4 regions of the Bradyrhizobium sp. CCGUVB23 genome follow, and region 4 is predicted to be linked to each of the others. Evidence: predicted binding sites of a transcription regulator. Region 4 holds the regulator's gene; each other region holds the start of a gene.
What was found. Region 4 encodes HrcA, which represses chaperone genes, less so after heat shock. Its sites were predicted from a motif close to GTTAGCACTCNCNNNNNGNGAGTGCTAAC; they were not measured.
Positions count from the first base shown of each region.

Region 1: the regulator HrcA is predicted to act here: its motif matches at 4,057-4,085, upstream of groES (co-chaperone GroES).
Region 2: the regulator HrcA is predicted to act here: its motif matches at 3,890-3,918, upstream of groES (co-chaperone GroES).
Region 3: the regulator HrcA is predicted to act here: its motif matches at 3,640-3,668, upstream of groES (co-chaperone GroES).

Region 1 covers NZ_JANADQ010000001.1:5,836,072-5,843,090, reverse strand. Annotated here, with positions in the region: gene NLN62_RS26855 (ChbG/HpnK family deacetylase) at 1-274, shown strand, start outside; gene NLN62_RS26850 (DUF2076 domain-containing protein) at 399-1,205, shown strand; gene NLN62_RS26845 (L,D-transpeptidase) at 1,277-2,077, opposite strand; gene NLN62_RS26840 (protein phosphatase CheZ) at 2,390-3,163, shown strand; gene NLN62_RS26835 (hypothetical protein) at 3,325-3,846, opposite strand; gene groES (co-chaperone GroES) at 4,188-4,484, shown strand; gene groL (chaperonin GroEL) at 4,673-6,304, shown strand; gene NLN62_RS26820 (hypothetical protein) at 6,546-7,019, shown strand, end outside.
Region 2 covers NZ_JANADQ010000001.1:1,907,275-1,914,293, forward strand. Annotated here, with positions in the region: gene NLN62_RS08895 (sigma-54-dependent Fis family transcriptional regulator) at 1-1,324, shown strand, start outside; gene groL (chaperonin GroEL) at 1,791-3,440, opposite strand; gene groES (co-chaperone GroES) at 3,532-3,846, opposite strand; partial or broken gene NLN62_RS53360 (efflux RND transporter permease subunit) at 3,973-4,235, opposite strand; gene NLN62_RS08910 (sulfite exporter TauE/SafE family protein) at 4,928-5,653, opposite strand; gene NLN62_RS08915 (xanthine dehydrogenase) at 5,828-6,688, opposite strand; gene NLN62_RS08920 (hypothetical protein) at 6,922-7,019, opposite strand, start outside.
Region 3 covers NZ_JANADQ010000001.1:7,433,340-7,440,358, reverse strand. Annotated here, with positions in the region: gene NLN62_RS34520 (MFS transporter) at 1-819, opposite strand, end outside; gene NLN62_RS34515 (NupC/NupG family nucleoside CNT transporter) at 982-2,232, shown strand; gene NLN62_RS34510 (cupin domain-containing protein) at 2,350-2,883, opposite strand; gene NLN62_RS34505 (usg protein) at 3,046-3,333, opposite strand; gene groES (co-chaperone GroES) at 3,712-4,026, shown strand; gene groL (chaperonin GroEL) at 4,118-5,758, shown strand; partial or broken gene NLN62_RS34490 (GIY-YIG nuclease family protein) at 5,914-6,200, opposite strand; gene lepB (signal peptidase I) at 6,300-7,019, opposite strand, start outside.
Region 4 covers NZ_JANADQ010000001.1:3,926,868-3,933,886, forward strand. Annotated here, with positions in the region: gene NLN62_RS17940 (penicillin-binding protein activator) at 1-1,211, shown strand, start outside; gene hemW (radical SAM family heme chaperone HemW) at 1,363-2,520, opposite strand; gene rdgB (RdgB/HAM1 family non-canonical purine NTP pyrophosphatase) at 2,507-3,142, opposite strand; gene rph (ribonuclease PH) at 3,153-3,866, opposite strand; gene hrcA (heat-inducible transcriptional repressor HrcA) at 4,051-5,139, shown strand; gene grpE (nucleotide exchange factor GrpE) at 5,239-5,853, shown strand; gene pncA (bifunctional nicotinamidase/pyrazinamidase) at 6,016-6,738, opposite strand; gene NLN62_RS17975 (hypothetical protein) at 6,908-7,019, opposite strand, start outside.

The DNA of each region.
Region 1 (7,019 bases), 1.9 Mb from region 4:
CCGCCGCCGCGCGCGGCAGGCCAGCCTCGCCTTCAATCCTGCCTTCGCAGGCGCCTATGACTTCATGCGGGACGAGGCCGATTTCGGCAAGCTGATGGCCGAGTTCATCGCGGGCCTGCCGGACGGCGGACTCGTGATGTGCCATCCCGGCTTCGTCGACGACACCCTGCGTAGCCTCGATCCGATGACTGATGTCCGCGAGCGCGAGCACACATATCTCGCGAGCGAGGCCTTCCCTCAGCTCCTGGCCGCGAACAACGTGACATTAGCGTGAAACCGCCGGGCGCAAGGGACCGGGCAGCTTGTCGCATACGGAAATTTAATCCGCACCCCACTGTTGGCGCCACAATGGAACCCTACATCTTCGGCGCGCTTGGTTTGCGCAAGGGAGATCGATCATGACGCCGCAAGAACGCCAGCTCGTCGACGAGCTTTTCGACCGGCTTTCCAAGCTTGAGAATGCACCGCGCGATCCGAACGCGATCGCCGCCATCAATGACGGCCTGAACAAGGCGCCCAACGCCATGTATGCGCTGGTCCAGACCGTGCTTTTGCAGGACGAGGCTCTGAAGCGTGCCAATGCCCGCATCCAGGAACTGGAGGCGAGCCATACCCCCGAACCGGCTCAATCCGGCGGCTTCCTCGATTCCATGCGCGATACCCTGTTCGGCGGCAGCCAATCGCGCGGCTCGGTGCCGAACGTGCCGCCGCGTGACCAGCGGCCGGTCTGGAACTCCGGCCAGACAATGCAGCAGGCGCAACCGCCCGGCTACGGCCAGCCGCCTTATGCACAGCAGCAGGGTTATGGCGCCCCGCCCTTCGGCGGTGGCGGCGGCTCCTTCCTCGGCACGGCGGCCGCAGCTGCAGCCGGCGTCGTCGGCGGCTCGATGCTGCTCTCCGGCATCCGCAACATGATGGGCGGGATGGGCGGATCGCATCAGGCTTTTGGCGACACCACGACCGAGCGCGGTGGCGGCAGCCCGTGGGGCGGCAGCGACCAGTCCGGCGGCTCGCTCGCGCGCGACGCCGGCGTCAACGACATCGGCTCCAACCGCGGCCGCGATGAGTCCCACCAGGGCTTCCTCGACCAGGCGTCGAACGATCGGAACGACGATCAGCAGGACTATGACGATACCGAAAACATCGACATGGCCGACGACAGCGATTTCGACGGCGGTGACGACGGCGGCAGCGATTACGCGTAAGCAGCATCACCCTCAAATGCAAAACGGCCGCCCTTCCGGCGGCCGTTTTCGTTTCGCGGCTCTCGCCGCGTTCACATCACCACGACCCTGGTGCCGACATTGACGCGGCCGTAGAGGTCGATGACGTCCTCGTTGCGCATGCGGATGCAGCCGGAGGAAACGTTGGTGCCGATGGTCCAGGGCTCGTTGGAGCCGTGGATGCGATACAGCGAAGAGCCCAGATACATCGCGCGCGCACCGAGCGGATTTTCAGGGCCGCCTTCCATGTGCCGCGGCAGGTCGGGACGGCGTGCGATCATTTCCGCCGGCGGCGTCCAGTCCGGCCATTCGCGCTTGGCCGTGATCGCCTTCACGCCCGACCAGGTGAAGCCGGGACGGCCGACGCCGATGCCGTAGCGCAGTGCCCTGCCGTTGCCCTCGACCAGATAGAGGAACTTGTTGGGCGTATCGACGACGATCGTGCCGGCGCCCTCCTTGCCCTCGTACGCGACGAACTGCTTCTCGAACCTCGGATCAAAGGGTCGCGAGCGCGGATCGACGGCCTCCTGCTGCGGCACTGCGCCCTGCATCTGCGGCTCGCCCATCGGCGGCAAACGGCGCTGGTCGTAATAGGCCGGCTGCTGCTGATACGTCGGCTGCTGCTGCGGATAATAGCGCTGGCCGCGCTCCTCGCCGCCGAACAGGAATTCGATGAAGCCGCCGCCCATGTTGGCATTGGAGGCGACGCGCACCGGCTGCGGCGGCACCCGGGGCGTATAGAGTACGGCGGGCGGATCGGATGGCACGGTGTTGTCGAAGGCGGCGGCGCGATCGGCGCCGGCGATAAAGGAGCAGGCGCTGCCGAGCAGCGCGACAGACATTTTCTTGAACATCGACGTACTCTGTACTGTTTCGTCTGGTGCGTTCATCGCGGCGGGCGCAGACCTGCCCTTCGCGATGCGGCCCACTTAAAATCAAAAGCCGTTTGGTTTGGTAAACGGAAACGGCGTCTTGATTCACCACGTCGCGAACGCCTGCGCCTTTTGTCCGCTAGCGTTTATTTTCGGTGAACGGCTGACACGCATGGTTAATCGACGGTGAGCACGCGAATTGCCCGCAATCGCAAAGCAGTTCCCGCCGTGAACGTCGTGTTAAATCCCTTCTGTCTACAAAGGCCGCGTGAGTGAGGTGGGGGGAGTTTCAATATGGCTGTTCATCGCAAACGTTTTCGCGCCGAGGAAGCTATCGTCGGCGAGATGCCTATTTCCGAGATGATTGACGAGACCGCTCCGATGCACAGCGAGATCATGGCCGAGCTGCGCGCGATCCGCGCGCAAATGGCGCGCAACAGCCAGGCCGCGAACGCCGCGCCGCCCTCGACCGAGGCCGTCGTCGCGCAGGAAGTCGCCGACACGCGCGCGATGCTGGAGACCTACCGCGCCCAAATCGAGCAGTGCGAGAAACTGAAGGTCGAGCTCGACCTCATTCATGACGCCATCGATCGCACCAAGCGCGAGATCGCGACGCTGCACGGCAAGAGCTTCGACGGCGGCGAAATGGCCAAGGTCAATGGCGAGCTCGGCGCGGTGGTCGGCGGCACCGAGCAGGCGACCCAGCAGATCCTCGAAGCGGCCGAGTCGATCGACCAGGCCGCGAGCGCGCTCTCCAAGGTGGATTCGGTCGACCAGCAGAAGCGGCTCGCCGACGACATCCAGGAACGCGTCATCTCGATCTTCGAGGCCTGCAACTTCCAGGACCTGACCGGTCAGCGCATCAACAAGGTGATGGGCACGATGAAGTTCATCGAGCAGCACATCAATGCGATGATGGAGATCTGGGGTGGCGTCGACGCGATCAAGGCCCACGCGCAGCCGATCATCGACACCCGCGACGAGGACGCCAAGCTCCTCAACGGCCCGAAGCTCGCCGGCGACGTCGGCCACGCCTCGCAGGACGACATCGACGCCCTGTTCGACTGAACGGACGGAACACGAAGAGAAACAAAACGCCGGCGGGAAGCCGGCGTTTTTGTTTGGCCGTCATTGGGAGCGAAGCGAAGCAATCCAGAGCGGCTTCCGCGGCGGCAGTCTGGATTGCTTCGTCGCTTTGCCCCTCGCAATGACGAGTGGCTAGGTCTCGCTTACGCCCTCGGCGCGCAGCGGACGTAGACCATGTTGCCGTAGCGGGTGGCGGCGTCCTTGTCGATGAAGCGGGTGACCATGACGCGGCCGTCGAAGGAGACGATCTCGCGGTCCTGCTCGCTGGGGGTCGGGCCGGCCGGTCCGATATAGTTCTTGCCGCTCGGTGAACCCTTCAGCCGCAGCTCCTGCGGCGTCGCCTGGTCGGCCAGATGCATGATCACGCCGCCGCTCGAGCCGGCGCCGATCACATAGGGATTCTTGCACTGGGCGCGGGCCGCAGCCTCGGTGCGGGCGCGGTCAGCCGGGTTCTGGAACGAGGCAAGGCCCCAGCGGCCGACGATCTCGTCGGCGCGGATCGAGGCCGGCATCTCCGGCCCGGTGCCCGGCTCGGCCTCCGGCGCCGGCGAGGACGACGAGAACGACGGCAGGCTCATACCGCCGCCACATGCACCCAGCAGCAGCGCCAAGGCTGCGGCGGCGCCCAGCTTGGCAACCGTCCGCGCGTGAGCTGAACTGATCATGGCATTCCCCCGAGCAAAGCGCCCCCCAAACACGAGCCTGGCAGCCCCCTCCTGCAGCCAAGCGCAAAACCGCTGTCGGGGCAATGACGTCGTAGATTACGCCAGCGTCCCCAATTCGTTTCGATCGTCAACATCCTATATCCGTCTCACCAATGGCTTAACCACCTTTGCTTGACAGGATCGCGGCCAAGCCATATTTCCGGGCGCACTATTAGCACTCGGGAAGCCCGATTGCTAAAGCGCGCCGTTCGATCCTGGCATTCGATCCAGAGGTCGGACGGGGGCGCAGGCCCCTCACCTACTTCCGCTGCTTCCGAAGCGAGCTTCCAAAGGGAAACGTCATGGCTAAGTCCAAATTTCGTCCGCTGCATGACCGTGTCGTGGTCAAACGTATCGATGCCGAGGAAAAGACCAAGGGCGGCATCATCATTCCCGACACCGCCAAGGAGAAGCCGTCCCAGGGCGAGATCGTCGCCGTCGGCCCCGGCGGCCGCGACGAGGCGGGCAAGCTGATCCCGATCGACCTCAAGGTCGGCGACCGCGTGCTGTTCGGCAAGTGGTCGGGCACCGAGGTCAAGATCGACAATGAAGATCTCCTGATCATGAAGGAGTCGGACATCATGGGCGTCCTGGCCTAAGGCCGACCGCCCCCAACCCCGCCGCACGCACCATTGTCATGCCCGGGCAGAAGCGCGAAGCGCGTCTTCGCGTCAGATGACCCGGGCATCCATCCTTCCTCGCAAGACGATGGATTGCCGGGCCTCCATCCGGCAATGACGACGGGAACGTGCGGCTCCCATCCAGTTTAGGTTTCCAGGAGCAAAAAATGGCCGCCAAAGACGTCAAGTTTTCCGGAGACGCGCGCGAACGCATGCTGCGCGGCGTCGACATTCTCGCCAACGCCGTCAAGGTGACGCTCGGCCCGAAGGGCCGCAACGTCGTCATCGAGAAGAGCTTCGGCGCGCCCCGCATCACCAAGGACGGCGTCACCGTCGCCAAGGAGATCGAGCTCGAGGACAAGTTCGAGAACATGGGCGCCCAGATGGTCCGTGAGGTCGCCTCCAAGACCAACGACCTCGCCGGCGACGGCACCACGACCGCGACCGTGCTGGCCCAGGCCATCGTGCGCGAAGGCGCCAAGGCGGTTGCCGCCGGCATGAACCCGATGGACCTCAAGCGCGGTATCGACACCGCGGTTGCGGCTGTCATCAAGAACATCGAGAAGCGCGCCAAGCCGGTCGCCGCCTCGTCCGAGGTCGCCCAGGTCGGCACCATCTCGGCCAACGGCGATGCCGCCATCGGCAAGATGATCGCGCAGGCGATGCAGAAGGTCGGCAACGAGGGTGTCATCACCGTCGAGGAGAACAAGTCGCTCGACACCGAAGTCGACATCGTCGAGGGCATGAAGTTCGACCGCGGCTATCTGTCGCCCTACTTCGTGACCAACGCCGAGAAGATGACCGCCGAGCTCGAGGACGCCTACATCCTCCTGCACGAGAAGAAGCTCTCGGGCCTGCAGGCCATGCTGCCGGTGCTGGAAGCCGTGGTGCAGTCCGGCAAGCCGCTCGTGATCGTCGCCGAGGACGTCGAGGGCGAGGCGCTGGCCACCCTGGTCGTCAACCGCCTGCGCGGCGGCCTCAAGGTCGCGGCCGTCAAGGCGCCGGGCTTCGGTGATCGCCGCAAGGCCATGCTCGAGGATCTCGCGATCCTCACCGGCGGCCAGCTGATCTCCGAAGAGCTCGGCATCAAGCTCGAGAACGTCACGGTGAAGATGCTCGGTCGCGCCAAGAAGGTCGTGATCGACAAGGAGAACACCACGATCGTCAACGGCGCCGGCAAGAAGCCGGACATCGAGGCCCGCGTCGGCCAGATCAAGGCCCAGATCGAGGAGACCACCTCGGACTACGATCGTGAGAAGCTGCAGGAGCGTCTGGCCAAGCTCGCCGGCGGCGTCGCGGTGATCCGCGTCGGCGGCGCGACCGAGATCGAGGTCAAGGAGAAGAAGGACCGCGTCGAGGACGCGCTCAACGCCACCCGCGCAGCCGTGCAGGAAGGCATCGTCCCGGGCGGCGGCGTCGCGCTGCTCCGCGCCAAGAAGGCGGTCGGCCGTCTCACCAACGCCAATGCCGACGTGCAGGCCGGCATCAACATCGTGCTGAAGGCGCTGGAAGCTCCGGTCCGCCAGATCTCCGAGAACGCCGGCCTCGAAGGCTCGGTCGTCGTCGGCAAGATCCTGGAGAACAAGTCCGAGACCTTCGGCTTCGACGCTCAGACCGAGCAGTATGTCGACCTGGTCGAGAAGGGCATCATCGACCCCGCCAAGGTGGTCCGCACCGCGCTGCAGGACGCCTCCTCCGTGGCCGGCCTGCTGGTGACCACCGAAGCGATGGTCGCCGAGCTGCCGAAGAAGGAAGCAGCGCCGGCGATGCCGGCCGGCGGCGGCGGCATGGGCTTCTGAGCCCGTCGCAACCAGCCAAAAAATGACGCGAAGGCCGCCTCCGGGCGGCCTTCTTTTTTGCCGACCATATCCGGCGCTTTCCGATTCAACCGCCGGCCAAAACCCACTACGGTGGCGCCGATTCTAAAGCGCTGATCGGGATGAATCGTCATCGCGCTTTAGGCTATTGTTTGAGCATGATCTTTTCGGAAAACCGCTTCACACTTTTCCGGATCATGCTCCATCTCTGAGGGTTTCATCGATGCGCGCGCTTTCGTTCTGCTCGATTGGTTTTTTGGCGGCACTGCTTGCAGTTTCGCCTGACGTCGCGTCCGCCCAGATGAAGCTGTCGCCAAAGGCCACGGCGCCCGGCGGAACCGAGACGCGCTATTTCACCTCGATCGACGGGCTGATGGATGGCAATGCCGACGTCATCCTGAAGGAGACCCGCCAGGGCAAGACGGTCACCTCGGCCGTGCTGGACGTCTGCTACCCGGCCGCGAAAAATTCCGACCGCAAGGACCGCTTCGTCGTCAACCTCACGGTCGCCGGCCAGCTCCTGTCGGGCACGACCCAGAGCCTCGGCGACAAGGCGCCGGTCACCGTCAAGCTGACGCGCAAGCAGACCAACGACACCTTCGAATTCCGCGGCCAGATCTCGATCGGCGGCAACGTGACCGAGGTCGCCTCCCCCGACAATTCCGACCTCAGCGAGAAGGAGTTTCTGGACAACCAG
Region 2 (7,019 bases), 2.0 Mb from region 4:
TTGGGACGATTCATCTGAGGCGGCCGAACATGTCGCGAGTTACGGCCTTGCGACCGAGCCAGTTTGCTGGATGCAGGTGGGCTATCCATCCGGCTACACCACCAAGCTTTTCGGCAGTCCGGTAATCTTCCGGGAGATCGAATGCGCCGGCATGGGAGCGCCCCGCTGCATCATCGTTGGTCAGCATGCGGACGCCTGGGGCGACGATGCCCCTGAGCGCAACTATTTCGGATTGGAATGGAAGAGCCGTTCGGTGCACACCGTCGTCAACGCTCCGGTTGCGGCGCATGAAAGCCCGGCCCCCGCACGCGACAACAATAACATCGCGGTCGGCGTGTCGACTGCGTTCGTCCGCACCCGCCGCCAGCTCGAGCGCGTCGCCGCGACCGACGCCACCGTGCTGTTCGTCGGCGAATCCGGCGTCGGCAAGGAGCTGTTCTCCAGCCAATTGCACGCCATGAGCCGGCGCAGCACAGGTCCTTTCGTCGCGATCAACTGCGCGGCGATCCCCGAACAGCTCGTCGAATCCGAACTTTTCGGCGTGGAGAAAGGCGCCTACACCGGCGCCATCGCCTCGCGCGCGGGCTATTTCGAACGCGCCTCCGGCGGCACGTTGTTTCTCGACGAGATCGCGTCACTAACCTATTCGGCGCAGGGCAAAGTGCTGCGGGCGCTGCAGGAACGCAAGGTCGAACGCGTCGGTGGCACGAAAACCATCTCGCTCGACGTCCGTGTGGTGGCGGCATCCAACGTCGATCTGACCGTCGAGGTCGCGGCCGGCCGTTTCCGGCAGGATCTCTATTTCCGGCTCTGCGTATTCCCGATTGCTATCCCGCCGCTGCGGGAGCGGCGCGACGACATCCCACTCTTGATGGCGCATTTCCTCGGCATCTATTGCGCGCGGCACGGCCGGCACCTGATGGGCTTCAGCCGTCGTGCCACCGACGCACTGCTCAAATACGATTATCCCGGCAATATACGCGAGCTGCAGAACCTGATAGAGCGCGGTGTCGTCTATGCGGATGAGGGCGGCACCATAGATATCGGTCATCTGTTCAGCGGCTCTGAGCTGCTCCCGCCATTCTCAATCCAGCTCACAAGTGAAGGGCGGCTCGGACGCGCGCCGTTAATTGAAGACAAGAGCACCGCCTCGGTCAGCAGAGGCGGATCATCGCCAGGCAAGTCGTTTGCAGAGATGGAGGTCGCGGCCTATCGCTCGGCACTGGCCCAGACGGACGGCAATGTGTCGGCCGCCGCGCGCCTTTTGAAGATTAGCAGACCAAAACTCGACTATAGACTTCGCCGTCTTGGCCTAAGACCATAGCGACAGGTCATTCTCCTCCCAGGTTTGCCGGCGACGTCTGGTGAGCCGCATTGCGCTGGGTCCCCCTCACCCCCGGCTTGGTGAAGAGGTAAACCCAAGTCCGGTGGCGCGCATGCGCAGAGCGAAGTCGGGCAGCTTGACGCCGTGGAGATGATGTTGCGCCTTGCTGAGCGTCAGCGTGGCGTTGCGGATCACCGCATCAGTGAGTGTCAGCAGGGTTGGCCGGCTCTGTCACGATTCCTTCCCAGCGTTTGTGCCAGGTGTGCCCCGCGGGGAGGCTATCGCTGTGACCGCGCGCGGCCAGCCTGGATCTAGATATTGGGGTTTCCAGCTCCAAACCAGGGGCTGCCGATCAACAAAGCGCCTATCAGGCCAAAGCGACGCATGCGAGTGCGCCCCAATTAGAAAACCCCGGCAATTGCTGCCGGGGTTTTCGCATTTCGTGAATCGGCGTGAGGCGGCTGGATCAGAAGTCCATGCCCCCCATGCCGCCCATCCCGCCGCCAGGAGGCATGGCGGGGCCTGCAGCGGCCTTCTTCGGCAGCTCGGCGACCATGGCCTCGGTGGTGATCAGCAGCGCCGCCACGGAGGAGGCGTTCTGGACTGCAGTTCGCACGACCTTGGTCGGGTCGATGATGCCCTTGGTGACGAGGTTGCCGTACTCGCCGGTCTGCGAGTCGAAGCCGTAGGCGTACTGATCCTTCTCGAGGATCTTGCCGACGATCACCGAGCCGTCTTCACCGGCGTTGATCGCGATCTGGCGAGCCGGCCAGGACAGCGCCTTGCGCACGATCTCGACGCCGGTCTTCTGGTCGTCGTTCTTGGTGCGCAGGTTCTTGAGCGCTTCGGTGGCACGGAGCAGGGCGACGCCGCCGCCCGGGACAATGCCTTCCTCGACCGCAGCGCGGGTCGCATGCATCGCGTCATCAACGCGATCCTTGCGCTCCCTCACCTCGACCTCGGTCGCGCCGCCGACGCGGATCACCGCGACGCCGCCCGCGAGCTTGGCAAGACGCTCCTGGAGCTTCTCACGGTCGTAGTCCGAGGTGGTCTCCTCGATCTGCGCCTTGATCTGGGCCACGCGCGCCTCGATGTCGGCCTTCTTGCCGGCGCCGTTGACGATCGTGGTGTTCTCCTTGTCGATCATCACCTTCTTGGCGCGACCGAGCATGTTGAGCGTGACGTTCTCGAGCTTGATGCCGAGATCTTCCGAGATCGCCTGGCCGCCGGTCAGGATCGCGATGTCCTGCAGCATGGCCTTGCGCCGATCGCCGAAGCCCGGAGCCTTCACGGCTGCGACCTTCAGGCCGCCGCGCAGACGGTTGACGACCAGGGTCGCGAGCGCCTCGCCTTCGACGTCCTCGGCGACGATGATCAGCGGCTTGCCGGTCTGCACCACGGCCTCGAGCAGCGGCAGCAGCTCGTTCAGCGAGGAGAGCTTCTTCTCGTTGATGAGGATGTAGGCGTCGTCCATTTCAACGCGCATCTTGTCGGCGTTGGTGACGAAGTAGGGCGAGATGTAGCCGCGGTCGAACTGCATGCCCTCGACGACGTCGAGCTCGGTCTCGAGCGACTTGGCTTCCTCGACGGTGATGACACCCTCGTTGCCGACCTTCTTCATGGCGTCGGAGAGGAACTTGCCGATCTCCTGGTCGCCATTGGCCGAGATGGTGCCGACCTGGGCAATCTCCTCGTTCGAGGTGACCTTCTTGGTGTTCTTCTCGAGGTCCGCAACGACGGCGTCGACGGCGAGGTCGATACCACGCTTGAGGTCCATCGGGTTCATGCCGGCGGCAACCGCCTTGCCGCCTTCACGGACGATCGCAGCCGCGAGCACGGTCGCGGTGGTGGTGCCGTCGCCGGCCGCGTCGGCGGACTTGGAGGCGACTTCGCGCACCATCTGGGCGCCCATGTTCTCGAACTTGTCGTCAAGCTCGATCTCCTTGGCGACGGTGACGCCGTCCTTGGTGATGCGGGGAGCGCCGAAGGACTTGTCTAGGACAACGTTGCGGCCCTTCGGACCGAGTGTGACCTTCACGGCGTTGGCGAGGATGTCGACACCGCGCAGCATGCGGTCGCGGGCGTCGACGCCGAATTTCACTTCTTTGGCTGACATATTGGTTTCCCTGAGTTGTCTTGGTCTCATCTCACCCTTGGCGAGGCGCCCGGCAGGCGCTCCTCAGGGGTGAGCGGTGCGAGCGGTTGGATTAGGCGGCCTTAGTGTTGGAAAACACGTGGGTGAGCACGCCCAAAATGTCGCTTTCCTTCATGATCAACAGCTCCTTGCCGTCGATCTTGACCTCGGTGCCCGACCACTTGCCGAACAGCACGCGGTCGCCGACCTGGACGTCGATGGGGATCAGCTTGCCGCTCTCATCGCGGCCGCCCGGACCAACGGCGATGATTTCGCCCTGCGAGGGCTTTTCCTTAGCTGTGTCTGGAATGATGATGCCACCAGCAGTCTTCTCTTCTGCATCAATGCGCTTGACCACGACGCGGTCGTGAAGCGGACGGAAATTCATGCAGCGCTCCTAAGTGTTTGTATGAGTTGACGATTTACCAATTGCTAGCAATCGAGGCCCGCGAGTGCCAGCACAGGCGAGGTTGAAATAGGACGGTTTTCCTTGGGAGCAAGAGTTAGTAGAAAAAAAGTTGGATACTTCGTCGCCCGATCTGCCAGTCGCTAACGGTAAGGGGCCGTGATCATCGCCGCCCTGGTCATCAAGATTGGACGGAACCGGACGTGCGCCACCATCTCGATGGCCGAGCGGCGATCGAGTCTCTCCTAGAGCTGGAAGCTCATTGGCGAACTCGACCATCGGGATACCATGCTTGGAAAATCAGCCCGACTACCTGTCAATATCCCGACCTGGGTGTAGATGTTCTTCGTCGCCGCACCAAGGAATAACGGGGCTGTCTCGATGGAAATCACGGTCAGTCTTCAGATGATAGCCTCCGAGTGATTCCGGCGTCAGGCGTTTCTCGCGAACATCGTGCTGGCGCCTACGATGACAGCGGCGTTCTCGAGAGCACCTGGCTGCATCTTGTAATTTTTTATCTTCCAGGGCATTTCGGCGAACGAACGGCGGCCGACTTCTAAGTAGGTTTTGTTGCTGATTGCTTCGAGTGGCACCGCATGATTTGCGAACTGCGCGGTAATGTTTGGTACGCATTTCAATATTGAGGCGCTCCGGTGCTCGACGATGTCGCCAAGGTGACCAGGGAAACTGTCGGAAGGATCGGAGATCAGGGACGGTTTGCAAGTGCGAAAAACGTACCGTCCCAAAATGCCGGCGTTCTGCTCGATGCTGACGAGCCCCAGGCAATCATCTCGACCATGATCGAGCAGGTATGCGCCTCATGGACGATGTTGTTCGTGGTCAGGGCGTCACCGATGAAGCCACATTTGTTCACTCAGGCATCAGCGACAAGCGTCATCGCCTGCTTTGGCGCGAAATTACGGTCGCGCAGGTCTGCCCTGCGAGTGGAGAGCGACCGACGGAACGCAGGCCGCCAAGTTCCTAAATTCTTCTCCCGCATCAGGAGCAGACATTCCTTGATGAGCAGCGACTGGGATAGATCCAAGACCCCGCCCTCATGGTGTTATCTCGTTGCAAGGACCATAAGCAGGATCCCCGCGGCTATAAGTACAACAGCAATTACGTAGCGCGTTGTCGTTTCCGACAGCCAACGAAGACCGATTGTGGTCCCTATCATCGCCCCTGTGACGGCCCCCAGTGCGTATAGCCATGTCTGCGGTGAAGGCAACTGTCCAGCGTAAATCGCGCCGACCAAGCCAACTGCGGAGTTCACCCATATGAAAGGGGCAGACAAAGCTGCTATCTCTTTGGGTGAAGCCCAACGCATGGCGATAAGGACAGGCGCGAGGAAAACGCCGCCCCCGACGCCAGTAAGCCCCGAGACGAGGCCGATGCCGGCTCCTGTCGTAATTGCGCCCCACGACGGCGTGTCACCAGCAGGGATCGCTCTCCTGGTTCGCCCGATGAACAAGATCGCAGCCGCGAAGAGCAGGACCACACCGGTGATAGCATCATAGAGATGGGGAGATAGGATTGTGAATCCTCCAATCAGCGCAGTTGGCACCGAGGCGGTTAGAAAAAGCTTCAACCTCTTCCAATCAATAAAACCACCGCGATTGAACAGCCATGTCGAATACGTGGCGGCAACGATGTTGAGCAACAACGCCGTCGGTCGCATCTGAGTTGATGGAAACGATGCAAAGGCCATGAGGGCAAGAAACGCGGTACCACCTGCCTGCCCAACAGTCGCGTAAAGAAGGGAGATGATAGCGAAGAAGATTGTCAGCATTGCAATCGGCAATTCAGTGTTCTGAGCAGCGGCGATGAGAAGCTTCCGTATCCCGATGGATTTGCGAATGCGTGGAACGATTGGTTGCTAACGCACCGCTGCATGGAGGTGTCCGGGGTCTACACCCGAGCAGTTCAGACCAAAGAGCGCGCCGGCGGCAATCTTTCTCTTTAACTATCGACGAAGATGTAGACGATCACCCGGTCGCGGCGAGATGACTTTCTCGATCGCCGCGACGGCGTTGCATCCAATGGCTCGCCCTCGCTCATCCATACCGGTCCAACAGGACTGGCGTCCGCGCGGATCGACCTCCAGCAATTTTACGCCTTCCGGCACGCGCGCGCCGTCCCGAGCAACGCCGCGGAGCACTCCTCCAACGGGCGCCTGGACCGGCTTGCCGCCAAGACAGCCCACCAGCAGGCGCTTGGATACTGGCGTGCCAATATCGACACCTGAGCGCCAGATGCCATCGCGGTGCGAATACACGAAGCGCTCGCGTCCCGCGCCGCCGAGCTCGCCGGCTCGGCCGTCGGCCAGCTTGATGACACCTCGGGAGACAATTGTAGCGGTCTGGATTGGATGGGTCTCGATGGCGGTGTCGCAGTTGACGCCCACCTCGAATCCGGGTCCGATGCCGACTGTTACCGGTGCGAAGCCGCGGAGGTCGCGAGGTGTTCGACGCTTCTGCATGCGTGCATCGACGATCACGGATAGCGAACGCAAGGCAATAATGTCCGAGAAGTGCATTTCGGTCACTGCCACGCTGTTCGGGTCGGCGTGAATCCACGTGATTTCCGCTAGCGTATCGGCCCGTTTGCTCACGACGCCCTCAACTTCGCATAGCTCGCCGAACAGCGAGTCATGAAATGCCATGCGGCGGCGGATCACCGGTGGAAAGGCATCGTGTCTCATCACCACGGCGAACGTCGCTTCGGTGAGTTTCGTGGCGATGGCGGAAGCGATTTCGTTCGTGCCGAGCACCAATGCGAAGAGCCTTGGCGCGCCCGGATCATGGGCCTTAGCAGTGACTTTCATGGGCGAGGTTCGCATTGCTAGGATCCCTAGCAAACCTCGCGCCAATCGCGGATGAGGGTTCAACTGTTCAAGCAAACTGGTTCGTCCTGCTGGTGACGGCGAAGCCGCGTTCGAATAAATGTTCCCGGCAATGTTGCGGATGCGACAAGGTGAGTTGGATTTCTGTCAAATCGGTGGAACGACACCGCAATCGCAGCGTCGAGCGAGGGCGAGCGCCCGCTCTGGATGTATGGTCAGACGCTGTATGCGAAGTACAGGTCTTCATTGTAGTCGTAGACGCAGGCTTCACCGCCTGTGACTTTCACGGAGAAGTAGGATGACGTATCGTGAT
Region 3 (7,019 bases), 3.5 Mb from region 4:
GGTCATCATCAGGGCGCCGACCGCAGGCGCGGCGCGCAGGACGCCCAGACCGAGAGGGCCGGCCTGGAGTATATCGCGGGCATAGATCGGCAACAGCGCGGTGACGCCGCCAAACAGCACCGCGAACAGATCGAGCGAGATGGTGCCGAGGATCGCCGGATTGGAGCGGATGAAACGCACGCCGGCAAAGATGTCATCGTCCGCCGCGCCCCTGGCGGTCGCCTGCGGGCCCGGCTGGATGAAACCGGTCAGGATCATGCCCAGAATCCAGAACAGCACCATCACGGCATAGGCGAAGTGCGGCGCGACCGCATAGGCGAAGCCGCCGAGCGCCGGTCCGGTGATGGTCGCGACCTGCCCCGCGCCGCTGGCAATCGCAGTCGCCCGCTGGAGCGAGCCCTGCGGCGCGATCAGCGGCAGCAGTGCCGCGGTGGTCGGGCTTTCGAACGCGCCGGCGATGCCGAGCGCGAAGGTCGCGACGAAGATCTGCACCTCGCCGATCGCGCCGAGATATGTGCTCGCGGCGAGATAGAGCGCGGTGGCGGCTTCCGCGAGCTGGCAGAGCTGGACGACGCGCTTGCGCTCGAAGCGGTCGGCGGCGTGGCCGGCGACGAACACCAACAGCGCTGTGGGGAGGAACTGCACCAGCCCGACCAGGCCCAGCGCAAAGGCCGAACCCGTGAGATCGTAGATCTGCCAGCCGATCGCAACCGCCGCGATCTGGCTGGAAAAACGCGACAGACTGCGCGAGAGCAGGAAGAAGAGGAATGGCGGGTGCTTGATGAGTTCGCCGGCTCTGACCGGCGGGTTCGCGGACATTGGCTGCTCTTGAGCGAGGCCCGTGGCGCCCCGCGCGGCTGGTGTTGACGTTGACGCGTGACTGAGGCCGGAGGTCTTGTCAACAACCGGTCGGCTCCGGCGCGCCCGGCATTGCCTTTACGACGGCCCGGCTGCCATAATCATTGCGGGATTGGGGACATCATGCTGCGACTGCAATCGGCACTCGGCGTTTTCGCATTGCTGTTGATCGCCTTCGCGCTGGCGGAGAACCGTCGCGCGGTATCGCTGCGCCAGGCGGGAATCGGCCTCGTCGTGACCTTCCTCACCGCGATCGTCCTGCTCAAGCTGCCATTCGTCGCGCATGCTTTCGGCGCCATCAACGACGCGGTCGGGGCGATCTCGGCGGCCTCGCGCGCCGGCACGTCGTTCGTGTTCGGCTATGTCGGCGGCGGCCCCCTGCCCTTCGACCTCAAGGCACCCGGCGCCGACTTCATCCTCGCCTTCCAGGCGCTGCCGATCGTGCTCGTCATGAGCGTGCTGACGACGCTGTTGTTCTATTGGCGCGTGCTGCCCCCGATCGTGCGCGGCATGGCGTGGCTGCTCGAGCGCACGCTGGGGGTCGGCGGCGCAGTCGGGCTGTCGACCGCGGCGAACATCTTCCTCGGCATGGTGGAAGCGCCGCTGTTCGTGCGTCCGTATCTGGCGCAGATGACGCGCAGCGAATTGTTCCTGGTGATGACCGGCGGCATGGCCGGCATCGCCGGCACCGTGCTGGTGCTCTATGCGACGCTGCTTGCGCCGCTGATCCCGGATGCGGCCGCGCATTTCGTCATCGCCTCCGTGCTCGGCGCGCCGGGCGCAATCCTGATCAGCCTGATCATGGTGCCGGAGACCGGTGACCGGCTCACCGGCGGCTCGCTCGAAGACCCTGACATGCACGCCTCCGGTACGATGGATGCGATCGTCAAGGGCACCTCCGCGGGGCTCGAGCTGCTGCTCAACATCGTCGCCATGCTGATCGTGCTGGTGGCGCTGGTCTATCTTGCCAATGCGGTGCTCGGCCTGTTGCCCAATGTCGGCGGCACCGCGATCTCGCTGCAGCGGGTGCTGGGGCTCGTGATGGCGCCGGTGTGCTGGCTGATGGGGCTGCCATGGGACCAGGCCGTCACCGCCGGCAGCCTGATGGGCACCAAGACGGTGCTCAACGAGCTGATCGCCTATGTCGATCTGTCAAAACTCGCCCCCGACGCGCTCGATGCGCGCTCGCGCCTGATCATGCTCTATGCGATGTGCGGCTTCGCCAATTTCGCGAGCCTCGGCATCATGATCGGCGGCCTCGGCGTCATGGCTCCGGAGCGCCGTGATGAGATCAACGCGCTTGGGCTGAAGTCAATCGTGTCGGGCACACTGACGACGTGCCTGATGGGCGCGATCGTGGGGGTGCTGAATTAGGCTCTCTCCGCCCGTCATTGCGAGGAGCGAAGCGACGAAGCAATCCAGAGTGCATCCGCGGATACATTTCTGGATTGCTTCGCTTCGCTCGCAATGACGGCGGAATTCCTGGCGCGCTTACGCCGTGATCTCCACCGTCTTGAACTCGGCCGGCAGGATGATCTCCAGCAATTCCACGTCGTCGGAATAGTCGAGGATCATGTGCTTGATCTTCGGCGGCTGCGTCCAGGCACTGCCGGCTTTCATCAGCGTTTCGCCCTGGCCGTCCATGTAGGTCTTCACCCAGCCCTTGAGCACGTAGACCATCTGGAATTCGACGTCGTGATAGTGGAGCTTTGACACCTCGGCCGGATTGCAGGGCGGCAGCAGGCGGATGACGTGGGCCTGCGCGAGACCGTGCGTTGCCGCGGCAATGCCGAGATCGCGATAATGCGCGTAGGTGCGCAGGCCGTCGGCTTTGAAATCCTCCTCACGGTGATGGCTGACGGCGATGCGTTGCTTGGGCCGGGCGCGTGTTTTCGCAGGTGTGGTGCGAGCTTTTGCCTTCACCGCCTTGCGGGCTGAAGATCGCGTAGCGACCTTGTTGCCGTGCCACTTCTTCTTCACCGCCGATTGCGCCGCGCTGCGCGAGGTCACCTTCCGCTTGGCCATGGCCTCCTCCCATTCTTGTTCTGGAGGCAAAGGCTAGCACGAATTCTCAAAACCGTAGGGTGGGCAAAGAAGCGCAAGCGACGTGCCCACCACTTCTGCGCCGTGGCGACCAAAGAGGTGGGCACGCTTCGCTTTGCCCACCCTACAGATCCGTCCAAGCCGTCAATGCAGCCTGAACACGCCGTCGACCGCGCGCAGTTCGGCCGGCTTGATCAGCTTGGAATGCGCCACCGTCACCGAATAGAGGGGGCCGTCGAGCTTCTCCTCCCAGAAGGCGAGGAAATCCGTCAGCGCCGGAAATTTCGGAAACAGATCGTAGTTCTGCCAGATGTAGGTCTGGAGCAGCGAAGGATGATCCGGCATCCGATAAAGAATTTGCGCCGTCGTCAGCCCGTAACCCAGCAACTGTTTCCGGAGGTCGTCGGAAACGCCCCCAACCCGCAAGCCCATGCCAGCCTCCTTTTCAGGAGCGCATATTCAAGGGGTGGCTTACTCGGACTGCCCTAAAGAGCCACCCGGAAACGATGCGCTCACATGAGAGAAATGTGACGCACACTGCCACCCCATCTCAAGCCCAAAAGTTTAACAAGTTGTTGAAATTCAATGCTTTAGCAGCAGATCGCGGCGCCTGCTAATAGCCGGCGAGGCCCGGTTAACGATGGTAAATGTTTTTGGCAGACAGGCCTTCTGAGTGCTGATTTTTCTGCTAGAAGCCCTTGCTCCCGTAAAAAACCTGTCCTATCTCCATTTTGCCTGCGTAGCACTCGCGGGCATCGACTGCTAACAACCCAAAAATCTCCATCTCGTGCAAATGCTTAGGAGGACTGCATGAAATTCCGTCCGCTTCACGACCGCGTCGTGGTCAAGCGCATCGACGCAGAAGAGAAGACCGCTGGCGGCATCATCATTCCCGATACGGCCAAGGAAAAGCCCTCGCAGGGCGAAGTGATCGCCGTTGGCCCCGGCGGCCGCGACGAGAGCGGCAAGCTGATCCCGATCGACGTCCAGGTCGGCGACCGCGTGCTGTTCGGCAAATGGTCGGGCACCGAGGTCAAGATCGACGGCCAGGACCTGTTGATCATGAAGGAAAGCGACATCATGGGCGTGCTCGAAGCTCCCGCTTCGAAGAAGAAGGCCGCCTAATTCAACCGCTCGCACCGCTCACCCCTGAGGAGCGCCTGCCGGGCGCCTCGCCAAGGGTGAGATGAGACCAAGACAACTCAGGGAAACCAATATGTCAGCCAAAGAAGTGAAATTCGGCGTCGACGCCCGCGACCGCATGCTGCGCGGCGTCGAGATCCTCTCCAACGCCGTGAAGGTCACGCTCGGTCCGAAGGGCCGCAACGTCGTCCTCGACAAGTCGTTCGGCGCTCCCCGCATCACCAAGGACGGCGTCACCGTCGCCAAGGAGATCGAGCTCGACGACAAGTTCGAGAACATGGGCGCCCAGATGGTGCGCGAAGTCGCCTCCAAGTCCGCTGACGCGGCCGGCGACGGCACCACCACCGCGACGGTGCTCGCGGCTGCGATCGTCCGTGAAGGCGCCAAGGCGGTTGCCGCCGGCATGAACCCGATGGACCTCAAGCGCGGTATCGACCTCGCCGTCGACGCCGTCGTCGCGGACCTCCAGAAGAACTCCAAGAAGGTCACCTCGAACGAAGAGATCGCCCAGGTCGGCACCATCTCGGCCAATGGCGACCAGGAGATCGGCAAGTTCCTCTCCGACGCCATGAAGAAGGTCGGCAACGAGGGTGTCATCACCGTCGAGGAAGCCAAGTCGCTCGAGACCGAGCTCGACGTCGTCGAGGGCATGCAGTTCGACCGCGGCTACATCTCGCCCTACTTCGTCACCAACGCCGACAAGATGCGCGTTGAAATGGACGACGCCTACATCCTCATCAACGAGAAGAAGCTCTCCTCGCTGAACGAGCTGCTGCCGCTGCTCGAGGCCGTGGTGCAGACCGGCAAGCCGCTGATCATCGTCGCCGAGGACGTCGAAGGCGAGGCGCTCGCGACCCTGGTCGTCAACCGTCTGCGCGGCGGCCTGAAGGTCGCAGCCGTGAAGGCTCCGGGCTTCGGCGATCGGCGCAAGGCCATGCTGCAGGACATCGCGATCCTGACCGGCGGCCAGGCGATCTCGGAAGATCTCGGCATCAAGCTCGAGAACGTCACGCTCAACATGCTCGGTCGCGCCAAGAAGGTGATGATCGACAAGGAGAACACCACGATCGTCAACGGCGCCGGCAAGAAGGCCGACATCGAGGCGCGCGTGGCCCAGATCAAGGCGCAGATCGAGGAGACCACCTCGGACTACGACCGTGAGAAGCTCCAGGAGCGTCTCGCCAAGCTCGCGGGCGGCGTCGCGGTGATCCGCGTCGGCGGCGCGACCGAGGTCGAGGTCAAGGAGCGCAAGGATCGCGTTGATGACGCGATGCACGCGACCCGCGCCGCGGTCGAGGAAGGCATTGTCCCGGGCGGCGGCGTCGCCCTGCTCCGTGCTTCCGAGCAGCTCAAGGGCATCCGCACCAAGAACGACGACCAGAAGACCGGCGTCGAGATCGTGCGCAAGGCGCTGTCCTGGCCCGCTCGCCAGATCGCGATCAACGCCGGCGAAGACGGTTCGGTGATCGTCGGCAAGATCCTCGAGAAGGATCAGTACGCCTACGGCTTCGACTCGCAGACCGGCGAGTACGGCAACCTCGTCACCAAGGGCATCATCGACCCGACCAAGGTCGTGCGAACTGCAGTCCAGAACGCCTCCTCCGTGGCGGCGCTGCTGATCACCACCGAGGCCATGGTCGCCGAGCTGCCGAAGAAGGCCGCTGCCGGCCCCGCCATGCCCCCGGGCGGCGGCATGGGCGGCATGGACTTCTGATCCAGCCGTTCTGGCAAACTCAAGAAATGCGAAACCCCGGCAGCGATGCCGGGGTTTTTGTTTTTATGCGCACTTTCTCCGCCCGTCATTCCGGGGCGCGCGAAGCGCGAGCTATGATGCGCAATTGCGCATCTGAGAATCCATAACCACGAACGTCAGTTGGTTATCCCGGAATAGAGATCGTCCCAGTTCGGGTTCTGCTCCTCGATCAGCCGCGTCTTCCAATCGCGCCGCCACTTCTTGAGCTCCTTCTCGCGCGCGATGGCATCGCTGCGTCATCGTAGACCTCAAACAGCACGAGCTTGTCGACGCCGTACTTTGTCGTGAAGCCGGGAACGGCTTTCGTTTTGTGCTCGCAAACGCAGCGTACGAGGTCGTTGGTCACGTCGATGTTGAGCGTGCCGTGCTTCTTGCTCGCGAGGATGTAGACGTAGTAGGCCATTGCAAGCGCCTGGGGTTATGGATTCTCAGATGCGCAATTGCGCATCATAGCTCGCGCTTCGCGCGCCCCGGAATGACAGCTGAGAGAGCTGCAGCCCCCTCACCTCACCACCTTCCAGAACCGCTCCATGCGCGGGTCGCCGTCCTCGTCCATCGACCAGAAGATGCGGCTGACGCGGCCGACGAGATTGTCCATCGGCACGTAGCCGATCGAGGTCATCACGCGGCTGTCGGTCGAGCTGTCCCTGTTGTCGCCGAGCACGAAGACGTGGCCGGCCGGCACGGTGAAGACGAGCGTGTTGTCGTAGAGGCCGTTGTCGATGCAGTCATAGGTCTCGTAGCTCACGCCGTTCGGCAGCGTCTCGCGCCAGCGCTTCACTCTTGCGCGATCGAGGCCGCACACGTTGGTGCTGGGGGAATCCTTCAACCGCTCGCGCGCAACCGGGCGGTCGTTGATGACGAGCTCGCCCTCCTGCATCTGGATGCGGTCGCCGGGCAGCCCCACCACGCGCTTGATGTAGTCGACGTTCGAATCCATCCCTGAGCAAAACACCACGATGTCGCCGCGCACGGGATCGGATGCGGAGATGCGCCCCGAGAACAAGGGTAGTGCATAGGGAAAGGAGTAGCGGCCGTAGCCATAGGCATACTTGCTGGCGAGGACGTAATCGCCCGTTAGCAGCGCCGGCGCCATCGAGCCGGAGGGGATGCTGAACGGCTCGAACAGGAAGAAGCGAAACACGAGCGGCGGCGACCACAGCACCGGGATCAACAGAATCAGGATCAGAACCGCCTTCCATTCACTGGATCGCGGCTTCGG
Region 4 (7,019 bases):
CCAAGTCTCCCACCTCCGGGCCCGCTTCGTCGGGAGCGACCCGGCGCAGCGCGCTTGGGCTGCTATTGGGCGCGCCGCTGCTCTCGGCCTGCACCGGCGTGCAGCAGAGTCTCAGCCAGTTCTCCAATCCCTTCAGCTCCTCCTCGCAGCCGGCACCGGCCGGGCCGCAGCAGCAGGCCACCACCGCCGGCACCGGCGGGGTGAAGGTCGGCCTGATCCTGCCGCTGTCGGCCGCCGGCAATGCCGGGCTTGCTGCGCAGTCGATGCGCAACGCCGCGGAGATGGCGCTCGCCGAATTCCAGAACCCGAACGTCCAGCTCCTGATCAAGGACGACAACGGCACGCCGCAGGGCGCGCAAGGCGGCGCGCAGCAGGCGGTCGATGAAGGTGCGGAGATCATTCTGGGGCCGCTGTTCGCCCAATCCGTGCCCGCCGTCGCGCAGGTCGCGCGCACGCGCGGCATCTCGGTGATGGCGTTCTCGACCGATGCCAGCATCGCCGGCCGCGGCGTCTTCCTGTTGAGCTTCCTGCCCGAGTCGGACGTCAACCGCATCGTCGAATATTCCGCCAGCATCGGAAAGCGCTCCTTCGCGGCGCTGCTGCCGGAGAATGCCTATGGCAATGTGGTGGAGGCAGCCTTCAAGGCCGCCGTGCCGCGGCGGGGTGGACGCGTGGTTGCGTTCGAGAAATTCGGCGGCGATCGCGCCACGCCGGCGCGCAACGTCGCGCAGGCGCTCGGCAGCGCGGACGCGCTGTTCATCGCCGATGACGGCGATTCCGTCGTCGCGGTGGCCGATGCGCTGACCGCGGCGGGCGCCAACCTGCGTAACATCCAGTTGCTCGGCACCGGCCTGTGGGACAATCCGCGCGTCTATGCCAGCCAGGCACTGCAAGGCGGTCTCTACGCCGCGCCGGACCCGGCGGGCTTTCGCGCCTTCTCCGGCCGCTACCGCACGAAATATGGCGCCGAGCCGGTGCGCACGGCGACGCTCGCCTATGATGCGGTGGCGCTCGTCGCAGCGCTCGCGCGCACGCAAGGCACCACGCGCTTCTCACAGGACGTTCTCACCAACGCGTCCGGCTTCGCCGGCATCGACGGCCTGTTCCGCTTCCGTGCGGATGGGACGAACGAGCGCGGGCTCGCGGTGATGAAGGTCACAACCGGCGGCGGCGTCGCGGTCGCAGGCTCGCCAAAGAGCTTTGGGGCGTGATGGATCACCTCTCCCGCTTGCGGGAGAGGTCAGCGCGCAGCGCCGGGTGAGGGCTCTCTCCTCTTGGGGATTCCCACCGCGGCGACACCCTCTCTCCCCAACCTTCCCCCGCAAGCGGGGGAGGGAGCGCAACGCCGATGCGGTTGATACGTTAAGCCGCCAGATCCGCCACTACCGCATCGAGCACCGGAAAACCGCTGCTGGTCACGCGCAGGCGCCCCGTCGTGTCGACGGTGATCGCGCCTTCCTCGCGCAAGAGCGCGATGCGGCGGGGATCGAGCGGCCGGCCGGCGAGCGCGGCGTAGCGCTTGGGGTCGATGCCTTCGGCGAGCCGCAGCCCCATCAGCAGGAATTCGTCGGCGCGCTCCTCGCTGTTGAGGAGCTCGTCGGTGACGACGCCGTCGCCGTTGGTCTCGACCCGCATCAGCCAGGCTTCGGGACGCTTCTCGGTGGCAGTCGCGTGCCTGATGCCGTCGATGTCGAGCCGGCCGTGCGCGCCGGGACCGATGCCGGCATATTCCTCGCCCCGCCAGTAGACCAGATTGTGCCGGCACTCGGCGCCGCGACGTGCGTGATTGGAAATCTCGTAGGCGGGCAGGCCGAGCTTGTCGCAGGTCTCTTGCGTCACGTCATAGAGCGCGCGCGCGACCGCCTCGTCCGGCGTCTTCAGCTTGCCGGCCTGGTGCAGGCCGAAGAACGGCGTGCCTTCCTCGATGGTAAGCTGATAGAGCGACAAATGCTCGGCGGCTTCATCGATGGCGTGGCGAAGCTCACCCTCCCACATTGCCGGCGTCTGGTCCGGGCGGGCGTAGATCAGGTCGAACGAGTAGCGGTCGAACGAGCGGCGTGCGATGGCAACCGCATCGAGAGCCTCGCGCGCGCTGTGGAGGCGTCCGAGCATCTTCAGCGAGACATCATCGAGCGCCTGCACGCCGAGCGAGACGCGGTTGACGCCGGCTGTGCGATAGCCGGCAAAGCGCGTGGCCTCGACGCTGGTCGGGTTGGCTTCCAGCGTGACTTCGACATCGCCAGCGACGCGCCAGTGCTTGCCGATCGCGTCTAACACGGCGCCGACGGTCGCCGGCTGCATCAGGGACGGCGTGCCGCCGCCGAGGAAGATCGAGGTGACGTCACGGCCGGGCGCGCGCTCGGCGGTGGTCTCGATCTCGCGGGCGAAGGCGCGGGCAAAGCGTTCCTCGTCGATCGCGGCGTGGCGGACATGGCTGTTGAAGTCGCAATACGGACATTTCGACAGGCAGAACGGCCAGTGCACGTAGACGCCGAAGGCGCCCCTGTCAGCGCGGCTCAAGGCAGATCTCCGCAAGTTTCACGAAGGCGCGGGCGCGGTGCGAGAGGCCAAGGCCCAATGGCGGCAGGCCGTGCTTCTCGATGCTTTCCATCTCGCCAAAGGTGCGCGCGTGGCCGTCGGGCAAAAACATCGGGTCGTAGCCAAAGCCGGCGGTGCCGCGCGGCGGCCAGACCAGCGTGCCGTCGACGCGCGCCTCGACCTCGTCGAGATGATCATCGGGCCAGGCGACGCAGAGTGCGGAAACGAAATGCGCCCTGCGCTTGTCCGGCGTGGTGGCGCCGCGCTCCCTTAGCAGGCGCTCGATCTGCGCCATCGCCGCGGCAAAATCCTTTTTGGGGCCCGCCCAGCGCGCGCTGTAGATTCCCGGCGCGCCGTCGAGTGCGTCCACCACGATGCCGGAATCATCGGCGAAGGCCGGAAGCTTCATTGCCTTGGCAGCGGCGATCGCCTTGATCGCGGCATTGCTGCGAAAGTCGTTGCCGGTCTCTTCGGGCTCGTCGAGGCCAAGCTCGCCGGCCGAGACCGCCTCGACGCCGTGCGGCGCGAGCAGCTCCCGCATCTCGGCCAGCTTGCCGGGATTATGGGTCGCGATGATCAGCTTGCCTGTGATTCGCCGGTGCATGGCCTATTGACTACGCCACCGCCATTTTCTGCAAGTCCACGAGACGCGCGACACCCTTGCGGGCCAGCGCCATCAACGACAGGAACTCGCCTTCCGTGAACGGCTCGCGTTCTGCCGTTCCCTGCACCTCGATGATGCGGCCATCGCCCGTCATGACGAAATTGGCGTCGGTCTCGGCTTCGGAGTCCTCGGCATAATCGAGGTCGAGCACTGGGGTGCCGTTATAGATGCCGCAGGAGATCGCGGCGACGTTGTCGCGCAGCACGTTGGCCTTGACCATGTTGCGCGTCTTCATCCAGTTGACACAGTCGGCCAGCGCGACCCAGGCACCGGTGATCGAGGCCGTGCGCGTGCCGCCGTCGGCCTGGAGCACATCGCAATCGACCGTGATCTGGCGTTCGCCGAGCGCTTCGAGATCGACGATGGTGCGAAGCGAGCGGCCGATCAGGCGCTGGATCTCGACGGTACGGCCGCTCTGCTTGCCGGCGGAGGCCTCGCGGCGGGTACGTTCCGAGGTCGCACGCGGCAGCATGCCGTATTCGGCGGTGACCCAGCCACGGCCCTGGCCCTTCAGCCACGGCGGCAGGCGGTCTTCCAGCGTGGCGGTGACCAGCACATGGGTGTCGCCGAATTTCACGAGGCACGAGCCTTCCGCATATTTGACCACGCCGCGCTCCAGCGTCACGGGGCGCAATTCGTCGGGCGCACGGCGGCTTGGCCGCATGGGAAATCCTCCAAAACTCGCAGGGAAAAGGCTGTTCGCGGTGCTTGTAGGAGGGGGAAGGGGGCCCGGCAAGGCCTTTTCCCCCCGGGGGCGGCGAAACGCCGTCCCCACCCTGGCCAAAGACGCGCTTGTCAGGGGCCTTCCGGATGGACAAATTATGTGCATCTGAGAGGAGTTACCGTCTGTGGCCCATCACGATCCGATTCATCTGATCGCGCCGCGCGCGGGCCTCGCCCAGCTCAACGAGCGTTCCCGCGACATCTTTCGTCAAATCGTCGAGAGTTATCTGGCGACGGGCGAGCCGGTCGGCTCGCGCAATATTTCGCGCCTGATCGCGCTGCCGCTGTCGCCGGCCTCGGTGCGCAACGTCATGGCCGACCTGGAACAGCTCGGCCTGATCTATGCCCCGCATACCTCCGCCGGCCGGCTGCCGACGGAACTCGGCCTGCGCTTCTTCGTCGATGCCCTGATGCAGGTCGGCGAGCTCAACGAGGCCGAGCGGCAATCGATCCAGAGCCAGCTCACCACCGTCGGCCATGCCCAATCAGTCGAGGCGGCGCTGGAGGAGGCGTTGACGCGGCTGTCGGGCCTCACCCGCGCCGCGGCCGTGGTCTTGACGCCGAAGTCCAATGCGCGGCTGAAGCATATCGAGTTCGTCCGTCTGGAACCCGAGCGGGCGCTGGTGATCCTGGTCGGCGAGGATGGCCAGGTCGAAAACCGCGTGCTGACGCTGCCGCCCGGGGTTCCCTCCTCGGCGCTGACGGAGGCTTCCAACTTCCTCAATGCCCGTATCCGCGGCCGTACCCTCGCCGAGGCGCGGCTCGAGCTGGAAACCGCACTCGGGCAGGCCCGCGCCGAGCTCGACCAGCTCACCCAGAAGGTGATCGCGGCGGGCATCGCGAGCTGGTCGGGCGGGGAGAACGAGGACCGCCAGCTCATCGTGCGCGGCCACGCCAATCTGCTTGAAGACCTGCATGCGCTGGAGGATCTCGAGCGGGTGCGGCTGCTGTTCGACGATCTCGAGACCAAGCGCGGCGTGATCGACCTGCTCGGGCGCGCCGAGACCGCCGAGGGCGTGCGCATCTTCATCGGCTCGGAGAACAAGCTGTTCTCGCTGTCAGGCTCCTCGACGATCATCTCGCCGTATCGGGATGCCGCCGGTCATATCGTCGGCGTTTTGGGCGTGATCGGGCCGACGCGGCTGAATTATGCCCGTGTGATCCCGACCGTGGACTATGCCGCCCGCATCGTCAGCCGCCTTCTGGGTGGCTGACGCCCGTTTTCGCCTGATCACGGGCGCTTGATTTTCGCGCTGCGAAGCACGATATCCCGGCGAGAAAAATCCCTTGAGACGAGTTCGAGAAGGCAGCCGATGACCAATCCAGACCGGCAACCCGAAGACACGACCGCGCCGACCGGCGAGCCCGTTGTGTCGAAGCCCTACATCATGCCCGACGACCCGGAGCCCGGTTCGGTCGAGATCCTGCAGAAGGAAGCGGCTGAGGCGCGCGACCGCATGCTGCGGACGCTGGCCGAGATGGAAAACCTGCGCAAGCGCACCACCAAGGAGGTCGCCGACGCCAGGCTCTACGGCATCACCGGCTTTGCGCGCGACGTGCTCGATATCGCCGACAACCTCCAGCGTGCGCTCGATGCGGTGCCGGCCGAGGCGCGTGCCAATGCCGATCCCGGCCTGACCGCGCTGATCGAGGGCGTGGAGCTCACCGAGCGCTCGCTGCTCAACGCGCTGGAAAAGCACGGCGTGAAGAAGTTCGACCCCTCGGGCCAGAAGTTCGATCCGAATTTCCAGCAGGCGATGTTCGAGGTGCCCGATCCGTCGGTGCCGTCGGGCACCGTGGTTCAGGTGGTCCAGGCCGGCTACACCATCGGCGAGCGCGTGCTGCGCCCGGCCCTCGTCGGCGTCGCCAAGGGCGGTGCGAAAGCCGCTGCCGCCGCTAACAACAACGAGTCGAACGGCGCGGCGTGAGCCGCGCTTCCCGCGTTCCCACAGACCCCGACCCTCATGGTGAGGAGGCGCGCTAGCGCCCTCTCGAACCATGAAGGCCCCCGCTGCGGCAGCTCGGCCTTCATCCTTCGAGACGACCGCTTCGCGGTCTCCTCAGGATGAGGGTTTAGCATCGCGCATAGCTTACGCCGTCGCCGCGATATCCGCAGACTGGATCCGCTTCACGCCCGCCTTGGCCATGTCGGCCCAGGCCTTGGCCAGCGAGCCCTGGGTGTCGATGCCACGGCAGGCGTCCTCCACCACATAGACTTCGAAGCCGGCCTTGCGCGCGTCGAGCGCGGTCCAGGCGACGCAAAAATCGGTCGCGAGGCCCGCGACGAAGACGCGCTTGATCTTGCGCGACTTCAGGTAGGCGGCAAGCCCCGTCGATGTCTTGCCGTCGGCCTCGAGGAAAGCCGAGTAGCTGTCGACGTCCTTGTGAAAGCCCTTGCGGATGATGAGCTCGGCCTGCGGGATCGACAGGTCCTTCGAGAGCGCGGCGCCGTCAGTGCCCTGCACGCAATGGTCGGGCCACAGCACCTGCTTGCCGTAGGGCAGGTCGATGGTCTCGAACGGCTTCTTGCCGGAATGAACGGAGGCGAACGACACGTGCCCCGGCGTGTGCCAGTCCTGCGTCATCACGATGTTGGCGAACGATTTTGCGATCTTGTTGATCACCGGCACCACCTGCTCGCCTTCCTTCACGGCAAGGCTGCCGCCGGGAAGGAAGCAGTTTTGCACGTCGATCACGAGCAGCGCGGAGGCATCGTCGGGCTTGATCGCCGTCGCTGCCCAGAGCTTGCTTGAAACGAGGCTCGCGAGAGCAACAGTCGAAACGCCCGCGAGTACTCTGCGCCGATCCAGCATCGTACGTCCTCCCTCCAGGATGAACCCAACGGAAGCAGAGGCTAGTTCCATTTGTGTACAAACAAAAGCCCGAAAATGCGGCCGGGTTTGGCTAGCGCTTGGGCCTCGGCCTCGTACTCGGTTCGCCTCTCCCGCGGGGGAGGGAGCGCCATCTCGCGCGTGAATTCACTTAGCCTTTGGGCTGGATGCCGTCGCGTACCGCGCGGAAGCGGGTGAAGGCTTCCGACCACTGGTCGCGCGGGGCGCTGGCGATGATGCGCAGTGACGTGCCGCCGCCGAAG